DNA from 3 places in the Shewanella sp. MTB7 genome. Region 1 is predicted to be linked to each of the others. Evidence: predicted binding sites of a transcription regulator. Region 1 holds the regulator's gene; each other region holds the start of a gene.
What was found. The regulator ArgR, encoded in region 1, controls arginine synthesis, uptake and breakdown. The targets are predictions, from matches to a motif close to ANTGAATANNTATTCANT.

Region 1 (4,931 bases):
GATTGTGGCGCACTTGAATACACTTTTAAACGTGCTCAAGAAGAGTCAGATAAAGCCATAGAGGCGCTTTCTATACTGCCGGAGAGTGATTACAAGCAAGCGCTAATTTCTCTCGCTAAAATAGCTGTAGCTCGCAACCATTAATTTTACATCGGTTATCAAACACAAATCCCCTCAATCGCTTTGACGTACAGGATGTAGGGAATGCCAAGAAATGTAGGGAACATTTCAGGTGTCATGCGATCGGGGACAAGTACTCTGACTATCAGGAATGATAGGAATGCACAGAGATGAAGGAACACCTCCTGCCATGTACAAATCCCCTCAATCGCTATCCATGCGATCGGGGATAAGTACATCCATGTACAAAAAAGGAGCCGACAGGCTCCTTTTTATTTGTCAGATTTGAATCAGACAATAATTACTTAACAAACTCGACACCAAGCTTAATGTCAGCTTTAAGCGTATCTAGCATCGCATCACGAGCATTTGCTTCGAACTCACTCACGTCACCATAAGCTAGTACTTTTTCTACGCCTTTCTTACCCAGTAAGATTGGCTGTGCGAAAAATTCAGCATGCTCACTACCACCATCAACATAGGCACACTCAATCACATTTTCTTCACCTTGAAGACCACGTACAAGCGCTAGACCAAAGCGACAAGCAGCCTGACCCATAGAAAGTGTTGCACTACCGCCACCGGCTTTAGCTTCAACAACTTCAGTACCTGCATTTTGAATACGTGTCGTCAACGTCGCCACTTCTTCATCAGTGAAACTCACTCCTTCTATTTGAGAAAGAAGTGGAAGAATAGTCACCCCACTGTGTCCACCGATAACATTAACAGTGACATCTGCGACATTCAGACCTTTAGCTTCAGCAACAAAAGTCTCAGAACGAATAACATCAAGTGTTGTAATTCCGAACAAACGATTCTTATCGTACACACCCGCAGCTTTCAGCACTTCAGCTGCAATTGCCACTGTCGTGTTAACTGGATTAGTAATAATTCCAATTAAGGCATTTGGACAAGTCGCGGCACACTTTTCAACTAAGTTTCTAACGATTCCGGCATTAATATTGAATAAATCTGAACGATCCATTCCTGGCTTTCGAGCTACACCAGCCGAGATCAAAACAACATCCGCACCTTCAAGTGCTGATGAAGGATCTTGACCAGCAAAACCTTTAACTTCTACAGCTGTCGGAATATGACTAAGGTCAACGGCAACACCAGGTGTTACAGGAGCGATATCATATAGTGATAGTTTTGAGTCAGCAGGCAATTGCGTTTTTAGTAGTAAGGCAAGAGCTTGACCAATACCACCAGCGGCACCAAGTACAGCAACTTTCATAGTTATCTCCGTCATTTCTTAGGTGTTTTGTGACATAAATCCATTTTACAGATGCAGCAACATTACTGTAATCACAGAGAAAGTTCAATTATCCCTTAGTCTTGGTTAGGTTATTATTGTCTTCATGCTTAATAAATAGTCTAAAAGCTCAGCATTTCAAGCTTGAAATTAACATTTCCCCCTTGAATCATCTATATCGAGCTACTTGGTAATGCAGGATTCAGTGGGGATTCTCAAATAGTTTAGCTATATATCCAGCATCACATACCTTCACCACAACAGTCTTTTTAAGTTGATAATGCATTCTTATTCACATAAGTCGAGTAGTTGTTGACAAAAACAGCTACAATATTCAAAATGATTAAGTTTTTTGAATATAGAATAATAAATTATGCAAGCAAATAGATCTCAAGACGAACTCGTAAAAACATTTAAATCAATTTTGAAAGAGGAGCGATTCGGTTCTCAGAGTGAAATTGTTCTCGCGCTTCAAGCTGAAGGCTATAGCAATATTAACCAATCTAAAGTATCTAGAATGCTCAGCAAGTTTGGGGCTGTTCGCACCCGAAATGCAAAGCAAGAGATGGTTTACTGCCTTCCTGCAGAGCTCGGTGTACCTACGGCAGGTAGTCCACTCAAAAATCTGGTATTAGATGTTGATCATAACCAAACTATGATCGTGGTAAGAACTAGCCCTGGAGCTGCTCAGCTGATCGCACGTCTACTTGACTCAATAGGTAAACCTGAAGGTATCCTCGGTACTATTGCAGGTGATGATACTATTTTCATCACCCCATCTAATATCCAAGAGATTGGTAAAACCTTAGCAACAGTTAAATCTCTATTTAACTTTTCCAGCTAAGTCTAATACTCATTGGTATAATCTAGGCGCTTAAACAAAGTTGGTAGACCTCATAAACTATCTTACCCTTCATTGAAGCAATAGCTATAAAACAAAAAACGCACCTTTAAAGGTGCGTTTTTGTATGGAAAGAAACAAAAACATTCGATTAATTTGCGGCTTTTTCCATAAAATCTAACGAAGGCGCGAAGAAAGATGAGCCTGTTAATGCTTGAGTAAAATGAAGCAGGTGGTCATGATTCCCTTCTTCATCACCATGCACCATACTATGAAGCATCTGTTCAAAGTGTTCTGAATTACGACAATTCGAAATAAACATAAGCCCCTGCTCTTTTACTGAGCCATAAGGCATACTCTGTCTCAAAATCTCCATCGAGTTACCTTGAGCATCTTTAAGATTTACACGCTTAATATGACTGGTTAAGGGTTTGTCAGCAGATGCGTACTCAATATTATCGTGCTTAGTTCGACCGATGATATCTTCTTGCTTCTTCTGTGGCAGCTTATGCCATTTACTCAGATTGTGAGCAAATTTTTGCACATGAACATAACTACCAGACTTAAATCCTATATCTTCGTCACCCACTAACGCCACCTCTTGCCGGTTTCGTCCTCTAGGGTTCTCTGTGCCATCAACAAAACCAGTTAAATCTCGATTATCCATAAAGCGAAAACCTCGCTCCTCATCGACTAATTCAACTAATCCCTCAAACATTTGACATACTTCGTTAGCAACTAGATGCAATGTATCTAAACGGTCACAACGAATATGCACAAAAAGATCATACTCTAAAGCTGGCATATCACGATTACCAGCACGTTTCGCCGGAAATGGTCTTAACTGTGCAGGACGAGCAGCTGAATATAGGTTATCCCAATAGTTAGCCCCGATAGCAATGAACCCATTAAAAGCACTATCTGCATATTGATCGCTAAGCTCATGAATATACTGAGCCACATTCGCCAAACAAGGTCGTAATTGTGATTCAACACCATCATTAGCATTAAACATTAAATACACACTGTGTAAATTACCTTCAGCACACACGCCTAACTGTTCACGAGGCATAAACTGATCACCCATATCCTAACCGCCTTCTTAACATTAATTCATTATCGGCAGTATTATCAATAATTTTAGATTTTAATGATATTAACTAACGCACAATTAATGTCATTAAAATTCATACATTTATTATCGACTTAAATTAGCATGCCATTCCTGAAAGGATTGAACTATCAAAAAATAACGAAAGAATGCACCGATATTATAAGTGAAACTCGTTGGCCGGGTACAAATTGCTCATACAGGCTAGTAACTTGGTAACATGATCCAGCAACCTTGACCTGATAATGACAACTACTCCCTAAGAAACGTCGTTCAATGATAACCCCGTCCCCAGTTTCATTCGCTATCATCTCAAACTGTTGGGGCCTTAGCATCACTTCTCCTTGGTAACTAACAGGGTAAGGTAACCTTGAAGTACTAGTGAAGCTTCCCAATGGGGTCTCAATACTAGAAGCGCTACTAACAACAGCGGGTAGGTAGTTACTCAGTCCTAAAAAATCAGCAACATACCTGTCATTAGGTGAGCGGTATAACTCCTCTGCCGTACCGTATTGTACTATTTGGCCCTCTTTAAACAGGGCAAGCTTATCGGCAAAAACAAAGGCTTCATCTTTACTGTGAGTAACAAAGACAGCGCTAACATTACTCTCTTTTAAGATAGTGCGGATCTCCAACATCATCTCACCACGTACCTTAGCATCGATATTTGAAAAAGGTTCATCAAGTAACAAAAGTTCAGGCTCATATGCTAGTGCACGTGCAATAGAAACACGCTGCTGCTGCCCCCCAGAAAGCTCATGGGGGAAACGTTTATCTAAGCCATCAAGTTTTACTAAAGAAAGCATCTCATTAAGACGTTGTTTACGTTTACCCTTTGATGTGCTCTTAACTCCGAAGAGTATATTGTCGGCCACATTCAAATGAGGAAATAAGGCATAATCTTGAAATATCATGCCTACACCACGTTGCTCACTGGGCACAAATACATCAGGCCCGGAAAGCACTCTCTTATTGATACTTATCTCACCCTTGCTGAGTAGTTGTAATCCAGCTATAGCACGTAGAAGAGTCGTTTTCCCACAGCCACTAGGGCCCAGTAAGGCGGTAATCTCACCTTTCTTAAGCGTGAGGTCTAGCCCTTTCAGAACTTGTTGTCCATGATAATCACTATGAACACCTTTGATACTTAATGTCGACATGCAAACCAGCTCCGAAAAAAATAAACCATCGAGCTCAACTCCAGTCTATCCATGCTGCTCCAGCGAGCGATTAAGGAATATAAGAGGAACTAAACCGACCAAAACAATCACTATCGCTGCCAAAGCTCCATGTTCTAACTGTTCATCGGAAACGAACTGAAATACATACGTAGCCAAATTTTCAAATCCTACAGGACGTAAGAGTAACGCTGCTGGAAGTTCCTTCATACACTCGATAAAAACAAGCAACATACCCGCAAATATACCCTTCCGTAACAGAGGTAAGTGTACTCGCCAAAGTAGAGCCGCGGGACTCAGCCCCATAGTAATTGTTACCATATCCAACGAAGGTGAGATACGTTTATAGCTGTTCTCCACACTGCCAATAGCAATTGCAGAAAAACGGATCGTAAAGGCAAAAATAAGCACGAACACACTGCCTGT
Region 2 (4,931 bases), 1.1 Mb from region 1:
GTCAACACTGGCGACGGCAAAGGCACGCCACCGGTAATTGAGGCTTGCTCATCTGGTAGATAGATCCGATAGATCAACAATTGCTGATCTTTCTTATAGCTAGGGGCGTAGATGCTGGAACGAATGGTATTGCGTTGCATCACACCACGCTCAATCTCTGGTGGTGTACCGGTTTGTACATGAATACTGTAACTTCGATTTTCGACCTGACGGTCTGCACCAGCTTGATAGGGATTAGCATTATTCAACTTAGGAGCTATCAGGTAATCGGCAACAGAGTCTTGAGGCCTACCCCGCTCATCATAGCTGATCAAAGATTGATAACGAGCGTGGGTAAACTCTCCATCAACCTCTAACTTAGCCCCTTTTGGGATAGTAAAGGTGGCAGCCCAATAAAAGACATTGGCGTCGGGGTATGCCACATTGATATAGGGGTCAGCACTAAAAGGACCTCGATTCCAAAAGCAGGTACGCGGTCCCTCAATATCTGCAGTCGGCTTCTCATAATCCAGCGGCTTAGCCTGAATATTAAAACTCACACTGGTCAGTAAAAAAACAGATACCCATTTTAGGCGTTGCGTGTTTATTATATTAGTGATGTCGTAAGTCATCTTTCTCCCCATAGGATATGAAACAGACTTGTTTCGTATCTGTTAATAGATTTATAGTATTAACCTAGACGATTAAGGGAGGGTCAATTGTCGCCAAACAGACAATCTATGAAAAAATATAGTCGCGAGGAGTTAACTGAATTTCTAAGTTGCTCTGGCGTTTTTAGTACCTGCAATAAAGATGAAATAGATTATATTCTGAGCCAGCTAAAGACCTCTCACTATAAAAATGAGACGGTTGTAGCCCATAGAGAAGACATTGGCGATCAGGTTAGGTTTGTCATTAAAGGCAGCCTAAATGTTGTTGTCACCAGTTTAGATGGAAAAGAGGTGCGATTTCCCCCGATAGGCCCACACCGTTGGATCGGATGGATCTCTTGTTTCAATAACCAAGCTCTCTCCCATGATTGGGTCGCTACCGCTAAATCTGACATTATAGCGATACCCGGTGGCGTGATTCGAAGACTCTGCGAAAACAATCCCGACCTGTATCCCAAAGTGATGACTGAAATTAATAGTCAGTTTAAGTTATTAATGAATTGGACCGAGTTTGTGAGTCTACATTCTCTTACCGCCAGAGTGCGTATGTTAATCCAAATCTTAGCTCAGATTAGTGCCGCCACAATGGATGATAAACCAGGCTGGTTACAGGTCGATGTCACCCAAGAACACCTCGCTTCATTTTTGAATCTATCCCGACAAACTGCTAATAAACTACTTGTTGAGTTAGAGAAGGAGGATCTCATTAGTATTGGCTATCGAAAGATCTTGATCAACGCCAGTAAATTAAACAATCTAACCAGCTGACACAGACAAAAAATACCAGCAAAGGCGGGTATTTTTTGTCTGGATAGAGAAAAGCCTAAAGCTTTAACGCAAGAATTTTAGACTTTCTTTGATAGTTGTATAGCTGCTTCTTTTTATTGGGTAACTCATCCACTTCAACGATCTGAAAACCGTGTTCCAAAAACCAATGAATGCTACGTGTCGTTAAGGCAAACAGGCGGGTATAACCACGCACTCTGGCTTGGCCTATTATGTTCTTCAGTAGTAAGCTGCCCCTGTCTGCATCTCGGTATTCTGGATGTACCACTAAACAGGCAAACTCTCCGGCACTGTCCTCTTCAAAGGGATAAAAGGCAGCGCAACCAATAACTAAGTTATCACGCTCAATAAGCATAAACTGCTCAATCTCCATCTCCAATTGCTCACGAGAGCGCCGCACTAAGAACCCCTTCTCCTCTAAAGGACGAATAAGATTAAGTATGCCACCAATATCACTAATACTCGCTCTGCGCAGCCGTTCTGCACTTTCTGTGACTATCTGAGTTCCTATGCCATCTCTGGAAAAGAGCTCTTGCAATAGAGAACCATCATCTAAATAACTGACAAAGTGACACCGAGCGACGCCATTTCGACAGGCATCAATACTGGCCTTAAGAAAAGCCTTGGTTCCCACACAAATATTTATCTCATCATCAATGTGATTTAAGATCGCTTGCGCTTCGTTTGGCATCAATTCCGCCAATACTTCACCTGAGCTATCTAAAATTCCCTTTTGCGAACTAAAACCGATCATCTTGTCAGCCTTGAGCTTCACCGCAATTTGAGTTGCGACCTCCTCCGCTGTTAGATTAAAACTTTCTCCCGTGACTGAAGCTGCAATAGGCCCTAATAGTACGATGCCATTACTGTCCAATTGCGCTTTAAGTCCCTGCACATCAATTCGCCTGACCTTACCACTCAAGCAATAATCGACACCATCATCGACCCCTAAAGGCTGTGCGGTAACAAAATTACCACTGACCACATTGATCTGTGCACCTTGCATAGGGGTATTACTCAAACTCATGGAAAGTCGTGCCGTAATATCAAGTTGTAAGCCACCTACAACCTGCTTAATAACTTTAAAAGCATCCTCTTCAGTAATACGAATACCGTTATAATATTCAGGAATTAATGCTCTTTCAGCGAGCGCCTCATCGATCTGCGGACGAGCGCCGTGCACTAAAACCATCTTAATCCCTAAGCTATGCAGCAGGGCAATATCATTAATAATCGAGCGAAACTGGCCTTGTGCTAAGGCCTCTCCCCCCAACATAACCACAAACGTTTTTCCCCTATGCGCATTCACATAAGAGGCCGAGTGACGAAATCCTTCAACGAGTTCTGTGGTCCGCACGCTAATATCTCACTTAATTCATCGTTTGATCGAATTACGGTAAATGACCGCAACAATAATGACACCAAGGAATAGTATTGCATTTTAATTCATAATAACAGCATTTATTTTCACTTTGAGTTTTAAAAGTATTAGCCATAAAGCTCAGTAAAGGCATGCATGAACAACAATTAGCTAAAATATTAAGAATATGAATTTTATTGCAAAATGACCAACAGAGAAAGGATAAATTTCAGCCAAAAAAAAGCCCCTGAAACAGGGGCTTTTAAGAAAACTAGTTTTCAAGTTATTACTTGATTTTAGCTTCTTTGTACATAACGTGCTGACGGATAACTGGATCAAATTTCTTGATTTCCATTTTCTCAGGCATGTTACGCTTGTTCTTTTCAGTGGTGTAGAAATGACCAGTTTTAGCGCTAGAAACTAGCTTGATCTTCTCACGATTACCTTTAGATTTAGCCATGATTTATTATACCTTCTCGCCACGGGCACGAAGTTCAGCAACAACAACTTCAATACCTTTCTTATCGATAATACGCATACCTTTAGGGGTAAGACGTAGCTTAACGAAACGCTTTTCACCTTCTAACCAAAAACGGTGGTTTTGTAGGTTCGGTAAAAAACGACGACGTGTCGCGTTTTTCGCGTGTGAGCGGTTGTTACCAACCATTGGTTTCTTGCCAGTTACTTGGCATACTCTTGACATGTCAAACTTCTCCAAAACAATATATATATAACGCTCGAGCATTAATGTACCTCGAATATGGCCGTCGCCTGAGGCACACAACAGAGGGCGCATTTTATACAGGATCTAAAAGTAAAGATCAAGGGATAGTTAATCTATCCATCCCCGTTCTGCAAATGAAACTATCTCGCGATCACCAACAACCATATGGTCTAGCAAGGAAACATCTATGGTTGCGAGTGCACATTTCAATCGCTCAGTAATTCGTCTATCGGCTTGGCTTGGCTCCGCAACTCCTGATGGATGGTTGTGGCAGACAATCACAGCCGCAGCTTTTTTTTCTAGAACAAGACTCACCACATCACGGGGATATACTGAAGCCGAGTTTATGGTGCCACGAAATAATTCGACGAACTGAATTACCCTGTGCTGGCTATCCAGCAATAAAATTGCAAATACTTCATAGGCACGATCCCGTAATTGTCTCATTAAATAGTCCCGAGTTAAATCGGGATCACTCAATATTTTGCCTCTTTTTAAATTTTGTTGTGAAATTCGCTTACTCAACTCGACCGCAGCGTGAAGTTGCGCATACTTTACAGGTCCCATCCCTGATAACTTACATACCTGCAGTTGTGATGATATCAACAGCTCTCTAAGGCCACCAAACTCATTAATTAGATTCCTAGCCAGCTCCACAGCACTTAAGCCCTGTGAGCCGTTCCTAAGAAGTACTGCTAATATTTCAGCATCAGACAGTTGGGACACACCAAATTTAATGAGTTTATCTCTGGGACCTTCGCCTTCAGGCCAATCTTTAATTCCCATCACGACTTCCTTGTGTGATTTAATCGCAGATCCAGAGTATGGTCTAGTTTTTAAAACTTGTATCCTCTCAGTGCTTTGGTTTGTGATATCTTAAGCGCAATTCATTTTAACGATAGCATCGTTTCTTATTGAGCCATCTCTTATGAACCAGAGTCAGAGCCAAACTAACAAGAATATCTTACTCGCCATTGGTGGCGGTATTGCAGCCTATAAATCTGCCGATCTTATACGCCGCTTAAAAGAACGCGGTTTCGATGTTCGTGTCGTCATGAGTCAAAGTGCAAAAGCGTTTATCACTCCGCTCACTTTGCAGGCGCTATCAGGTTATCCGGTAGCCTCAGATCTGCTCGACACCACAGCAGAAGCTGCGATGGGTCATATTGAGCTTGCCCGCTGGGCTGATCTCGTTGTTGTGGCTCCCGCTACCGCAAATCTGATCGCACGTATTAACGCAGGTATGGCAGATGAGCTCATCACAACCACGTGTCTTGCCACTGAAGCCCCTGTGATTATCTGCCCAGCCATGAACCAGCAGATGTACCGTAATCAAGCAACCCAAGATAATCTTGCTAACTTAGCAAGACGAGGTTTTACCATCTGGGGACCAGCAACTGGCAGTCAGGCC
Region 3 (4,931 bases), 2.9 Mb from region 1:
ATTGAGTACTTTAGCTTGCAACTCTTGATTAACTGGCGCTGGTGTCGCACCATATTCGCCTTTTAATACGCCTTCAGTCTCTTTTGTCAGAGATTTGTACCGCTCCCCCGTCAGTACATTAATAACTGATTGTGTACCGACAATTTGTGATGTAGGAGTCACTAGAGGGAGGAAACCAAGCTCCTCACGAACCCTTGGGATCTCCTCAAGCACTAGGTCTAATTTGTCAGCGGCACCCTGCTCTTTTAACTGAATCTCCAAGTTGGTTAGCATTCCACCCGGCACTTGAGCACGTAAAATACGAGAATCAATTCCCTTAAGTTTACCTTCAAATTGAGCATATTTTTCACGTATATCCCTAAAGTAGGCAGCAATCTCTTCGAGCAGCGCCATATCATAACCCGTAGCTCTGTCTGTACCTTCAACCATGGCAACCAGAGTCTCTGTCGCACTGTGACCATAGGTTTGGCTCATTGATGAAATAGCGGTATCGAGCACATCGATTCCAGCCTCAATGGCCTTCAGATACGTGGCAGTACTTAACCCTGTGGTCGCATGACAATGCATAGAGACCATTAAGTCTGTTTGAGACTTAATCTGACTGATCATGTCAAATGCATCAAACGGCTTAAGTAGACCTGCCATATCCTTAATACATATTGAATGGCAACCCATATCTTCGAGTCGCTTGGCCATATCAACCCAAGTATTTAAGTTATGCACCGGGCTGGTTGTATAAGAGATGGTTCCCTGAGCATGACCGCCCACCTCAACCACGGATCTCACCGCAGTTTCCAAATTGCGCACATCATTCATTGCATCGAAGATACGGAACACATCAACACCATTGATGTGAGCACGCTCAACAAACTTCTGAACAAGATCATCAGCGTAATGGCGGTAACCTAACAGGTTTTGTCCACGTAAAAGCATTTGCTGCGGAGTATTAGGCATCACTTTTTTCAGTTCGCGAATACGTTCCCACGGATCTTCGCCTAAATAACGAATACATGAGTCAAATGTCGCTCCTCCCCATGATTCCAAAGACCAGAAGCCAACTTTGTCCAATAGTGGCGCAATAGGCAGCATATCTTCGGTTCGAAGACGTGTAGCAAGAATGGATTGATGTGCATCTCTTAGGACGACGTCGGTTAACGCAAGTGGCTTACTCATAGAAAATCCTTACTACTATTATTATTATGCTTTAGCGCGATATTGCTCAATGGCAACGGTGATAACAGCAACCATTTTGGGATCTACTCCCTGACTTTGAATGCCCACTCCGGTTTTTACAGACTTGTCAGCTGTTACTGGCAAAGGAGCAAATTTCCACGCTACCAATTTAATGCCTAAAATCAGTATTGTGAGAAAGACGAACACCAATGTCATACCCAACAGCATGATGCCAAACGATTCAACAATTTGTTCAGATATCGACTCCATACCATCCTCTTCATTCTTTGATCTATATAACCTAGGGGACACAACACCTAGAAAGTAACTTTTTATTCACTATTGAGATTAATGCAAGTCACCTTAACGGTGACGCTTACAATCTACAGAACTGAGGTAGAGACCAGTCAATTAGAAAACAATAACTAATCTATAACAAAATAGTGAGTGAGTTGTAAATTGGTCATACCAAATAAATCAAGATCAAAGCTAGATGACTGGGTAATTAATAATTTTTTAATCATTTTACTGAGGAACCATCAATAACCTAGCCATATCAATCGACTTATACATAAAAAGTTGTAGTAGCAGAAAGCAGAGGTTTCAACATAGGGAGTAAAGATAAGAGTGGTTGAAATTTTATGCAGTTTAGGCAAATAAACGCCATACGTTTAACGCTAACATTGAGCTTGAAATTGAAGGGTTAAAATTGAGCTCCTGTGTAGAAGAAAAGAAAATAGTGCAACGAGTACAAACTATAAAGAGAACTCAGACAACGCAAACAGGTATGAATCTTCAACAAGCCCCTAGCTAGAGCATCTATAACGACGAAACCGAGCTTTGGTGACGATAACCTCACACTTGGCATCCGATGGTGCTTGGCATAGCTTATATGGATACGAGAGCCTAGACACAAAGTCGAATATAAGCCTTCCATGATGACTCGGCATAACTTAGATCTCGAGATTCCAGACACAAAACTAAATTTATACCATCCATGGTAATTTGGCATAAGTGTTCTGACCTCCAGGGATGGAGGAAATGCCAATCAATGTCAGGAACATTTGTGGCCAGACACAAAAAAGCCCATTGATTTCTCAATGGGCTTGATTGATGGCGGAGAGGGAGGGATTCGAACCCTCGATGGGATTTAAAGCCCATACTCCCTTAGCAGGGGAGCGCCTTCGGCCACTCGGCCACCTCTCCTAAACTTCTATTATTCATGAAAATAATAATGGTGCGCGTGGAAGGAGTCGAACCTCCGACCGCCTGGTTCGTAGCCAGGTACTCTATCCAGCTGAGCTACACGCGCAAATATCAGTTTATCCTTCTTGTAAAAGAAGGATTATTCCCAGTTAAACAACTAACTCGAAATATAAATATGGTGCGGATGGGAGGAGTCGAACCTCCGACCGCCTGGTTCGTAGCCAGGTACTCTATCCAGCTGAGCTACATCCGCACAAACTATTTCAACTTTCACCTAAAGCTAAAAACTCAAAGTTGCCCTTGATACTTATCGCTTTAAATATGGTGCGCGTGGAAGGAGTCGAACCTCCGACCGCCTGGTTCGTAGCCAGGTACTCTATCCAGCTGAGCTACACGCGCAAATCTTAATTATAGTAACAAAACTATATTGACTTAATACCGATATAGTTACCAGCATAAAACCTTTCACCTTTATCAGTATGGTGCGGATGGGAGGAGTCGAACCTCCGACCGCCTGGTTCGTAGCCAGGTACTCTATCCAGCTGAGCTACATCCGCATCGGTTACTGACAACATCTAGTCTATTGACTCTAAAGAGTCTACTTAGTCTTTCGACCTAAGGCGACAAAAAAACCCGTTGACAATATCAACGGGCTTGATTGATGGCGGAGAGGGAGGGATTCGAACCCTCGATGGGATTTAAAGCCCATACTCCCTTAGCAGGGGAGCGCCTTCGGCCACTCGGCCACCTCTCCTAAACTTCTATTATTCATGAAAATAATAATGGTGCGCGTGGAAGGAGTCGAACCTCCGACCGCCTGGTTCGTAGCCAGGTACTCTATCCAGCTGAGCTACACGCGCAAATATCAGTTTATCCTTCTTGTAAAAGAAGGATTATTCCCAGTTAAACAACTAACTCGAAATATAAATATGGTGCGGATGGGAGGAGTCGAACCTCCGACCGCCTGGTTCGTAGCCAGGTACTCTATCCAGCTGAGCTACATCCGCACATATAAAACATTACACTTACTTTTTACTATTGAATGGTGCGGATGGGAGGAGTCGAACCTCCGACCGCCTGGTTCGTAGCCAGGTACTCTATCCAGCTGAGCTACATCCGCACATATAAAACATTACACTTACTTTTTACTATTGAATGGTGCGGATGGGAGGAGTCGAACCTCCGACCGCCTGGTTCGTAGCCAGGTACTCTATCCAGCTGAGCTACATCCGCACATATAAAACATTACACTTACTTTTTACTATTGAATGGTGCGGATGGGAGGAGTCGAACCTCCGACCGCCTGGTTCGTAGCCAGGTACTCTATCCAGCTGAGCTACATCCGCAACGCCTTTCAATATATCCCGTCATCTTACAAAATGGTGCGGATGGGAGGAGTCGAACCTCCGACCGCCTGGTTCGTAGCCAGGTACTCTATCCAGCTGAGCTACATCCGCAACGTATTTGCAAGTAAGAAATGGCGGAGAGGGAGGGATTCGAACCCTCGATGGGATTTAAAGCCCATACTCCCTTAGCAGGGGAGCGCCTTCGGCCACTCGGCCACCTCTCCGTTTCTTGGCGCACATATTACTGTTTGAAGAAAATAAGTCAAACCATTTCTTATAAAGGATTTCTGTTTGGAGTGTTTTTAAACAGATCAAACAAATAATGCACGTCTTCAGTATATAAGGAGATTCTTTTACCGGAAAAACCAATGAAACCCACTTAATTATTTTTATTCAAAAAACAAAAAAGCCAGTTAATAAACTGGCTTCTCTATAAATTAGTTTTCAAAGACTGGATAAGACTAAAAGTTGCCGCCTTCAGAAGAGTTCCCGGCTTTTTCAGACTGGATACGCTGGTAGATCTCTTCACGATGCACTGACACTTCTTTAGGTGCATTGACACCAATACGCACTTGATTCCCCTTAACACCTAAAACAGTGACAGTTACTTCATCACCAATCATCAGTGTTTCACCAACACGACGAGTCAATATCAGCATTCGCTTACTCCTTTAGTTCTAAATTCTGCTTTATACGGCACTAATCCGTTATATGCTTATTATAAGGTTAGCTTAGTACAAATTAAAAGTACTCAAGCTCAAAACCATCATTTAATACCGCTTCTCTAACTATAAACCGCGATATGAGCCTACTGCACTCGCCTTATCTCAAAATGAGTTGAGCAGTAGATAATATTACAATCTACAACTGTCATTAACCTAGCATTAAAAGTTACAAACCCCAAGACCAGAACCAATTTCGCGGCAGATTAAAGCGATAAATATATAGCGACAACAATAAAACTCCGAAAATCAACATGAATAAAACATAAGCATCCGATTAAATCGGCAGTACAAGCATATTTAACTCAGGTGTTCTTATTGATTGTAATTGAGACCTATGCCACAAAAAAGCGCCTTAGTTAACTAAGACGCTTTTAATATTACATGCTACCCCTTAAACCAAACGTTCCTCTAACCAAGGAATTACTTGCGTTAATGCAGCATCTAAGTGCTCAGGTTGAGTACCACCGGCCTGAGCCATGTC

Region 2: the regulator ArgR is predicted to act here: its motif matches at 2,870-2,887, upstream of argA (amino-acid N-acetyltransferase).
Region 3: the regulator ArgR is predicted to act here: its motif matches at 1,497-1,514, upstream of HWQ47_RS18995 (OadG family protein).

Annotation. Positions count from the first base shown of each region.
Region 1 covers NZ_CP085636.1:1,532,666-1,537,596, reverse strand. Annotated here, with positions in the region: gene ispB (octaprenyl diphosphate synthase) at 1-144, shown strand, start outside; gene mdh (malate dehydrogenase) at 422-1,357, opposite strand; gene argR (transcriptional regulator ArgR) at 1,749-2,219, shown strand; gene HWQ47_RS06380 (Dyp-type peroxidase) at 2,368-3,303, opposite strand; gene HWQ47_RS06375 (ABC transporter ATP-binding protein) at 3,459-4,487, opposite strand; gene HWQ47_RS06370 (ABC transporter permease) at 4,533-4,931, opposite strand, start outside.
Region 2 covers NZ_CP085636.1:481,418-486,348, reverse strand. Annotated here, with positions in the region: gene HWQ47_RS02185 (hypothetical protein) at 1-611, opposite strand, end outside; gene HWQ47_RS02180 (Crp/Fnr family transcriptional regulator) at 720-1,418, shown strand; gene argA (amino-acid N-acetyltransferase) at 1,474-2,793, opposite strand; gene rpmG (50S ribosomal protein L33) at 3,083-3,256, opposite strand; gene rpmB (50S ribosomal protein L28) at 3,263-3,499, opposite strand; gene radC (RadC family protein) at 3,629-4,306, opposite strand; gene coaBC (bifunctional phosphopantothenoylcysteine decarboxylase/phosphopantothenate--cysteine ligase CoaBC) at 4,449-4,931, shown strand, end outside.
Region 3 covers NZ_CP085636.1:4,385,252-4,390,182, forward strand. Annotated here, with positions in the region: gene oadA (sodium-extruding oxaloacetate decarboxylase subunit alpha) at 1-1,173, opposite strand, end outside; gene HWQ47_RS18995 (OadG family protein) at 1,198-1,443, opposite strand; tRNA gene HWQ47_RS19000 (tRNA-Ser) at 2,288-2,379, opposite strand; tRNA gene HWQ47_RS19005 (tRNA-Arg) at 2,409-2,485, opposite strand; tRNA gene HWQ47_RS19010 (tRNA-Arg) at 2,556-2,632, opposite strand; tRNA gene HWQ47_RS19015 (tRNA-Arg) at 2,702-2,778, opposite strand; tRNA gene HWQ47_RS19020 (tRNA-Arg) at 2,860-2,936, opposite strand; tRNA gene HWQ47_RS19025 (tRNA-Ser) at 3,042-3,133, opposite strand; tRNA gene HWQ47_RS19030 (tRNA-Arg) at 3,163-3,239, opposite strand; tRNA gene HWQ47_RS19035 (tRNA-Arg) at 3,310-3,386, opposite strand; tRNA gene HWQ47_RS19040 (tRNA-Arg) at 3,423-3,499, opposite strand; tRNA gene HWQ47_RS19045 (tRNA-Arg) at 3,536-3,612, opposite strand; tRNA gene HWQ47_RS19050 (tRNA-Arg) at 3,649-3,725, opposite strand; tRNA gene HWQ47_RS19055 (tRNA-Arg) at 3,760-3,836, opposite strand; tRNA gene HWQ47_RS19060 (tRNA-Ser) at 3,858-3,949, opposite strand; gene csrA (carbon storage regulator CsrA) at 4,187-4,384, opposite strand; gene alaS (alanine--tRNA ligase) at 4,842-4,931, opposite strand, start outside.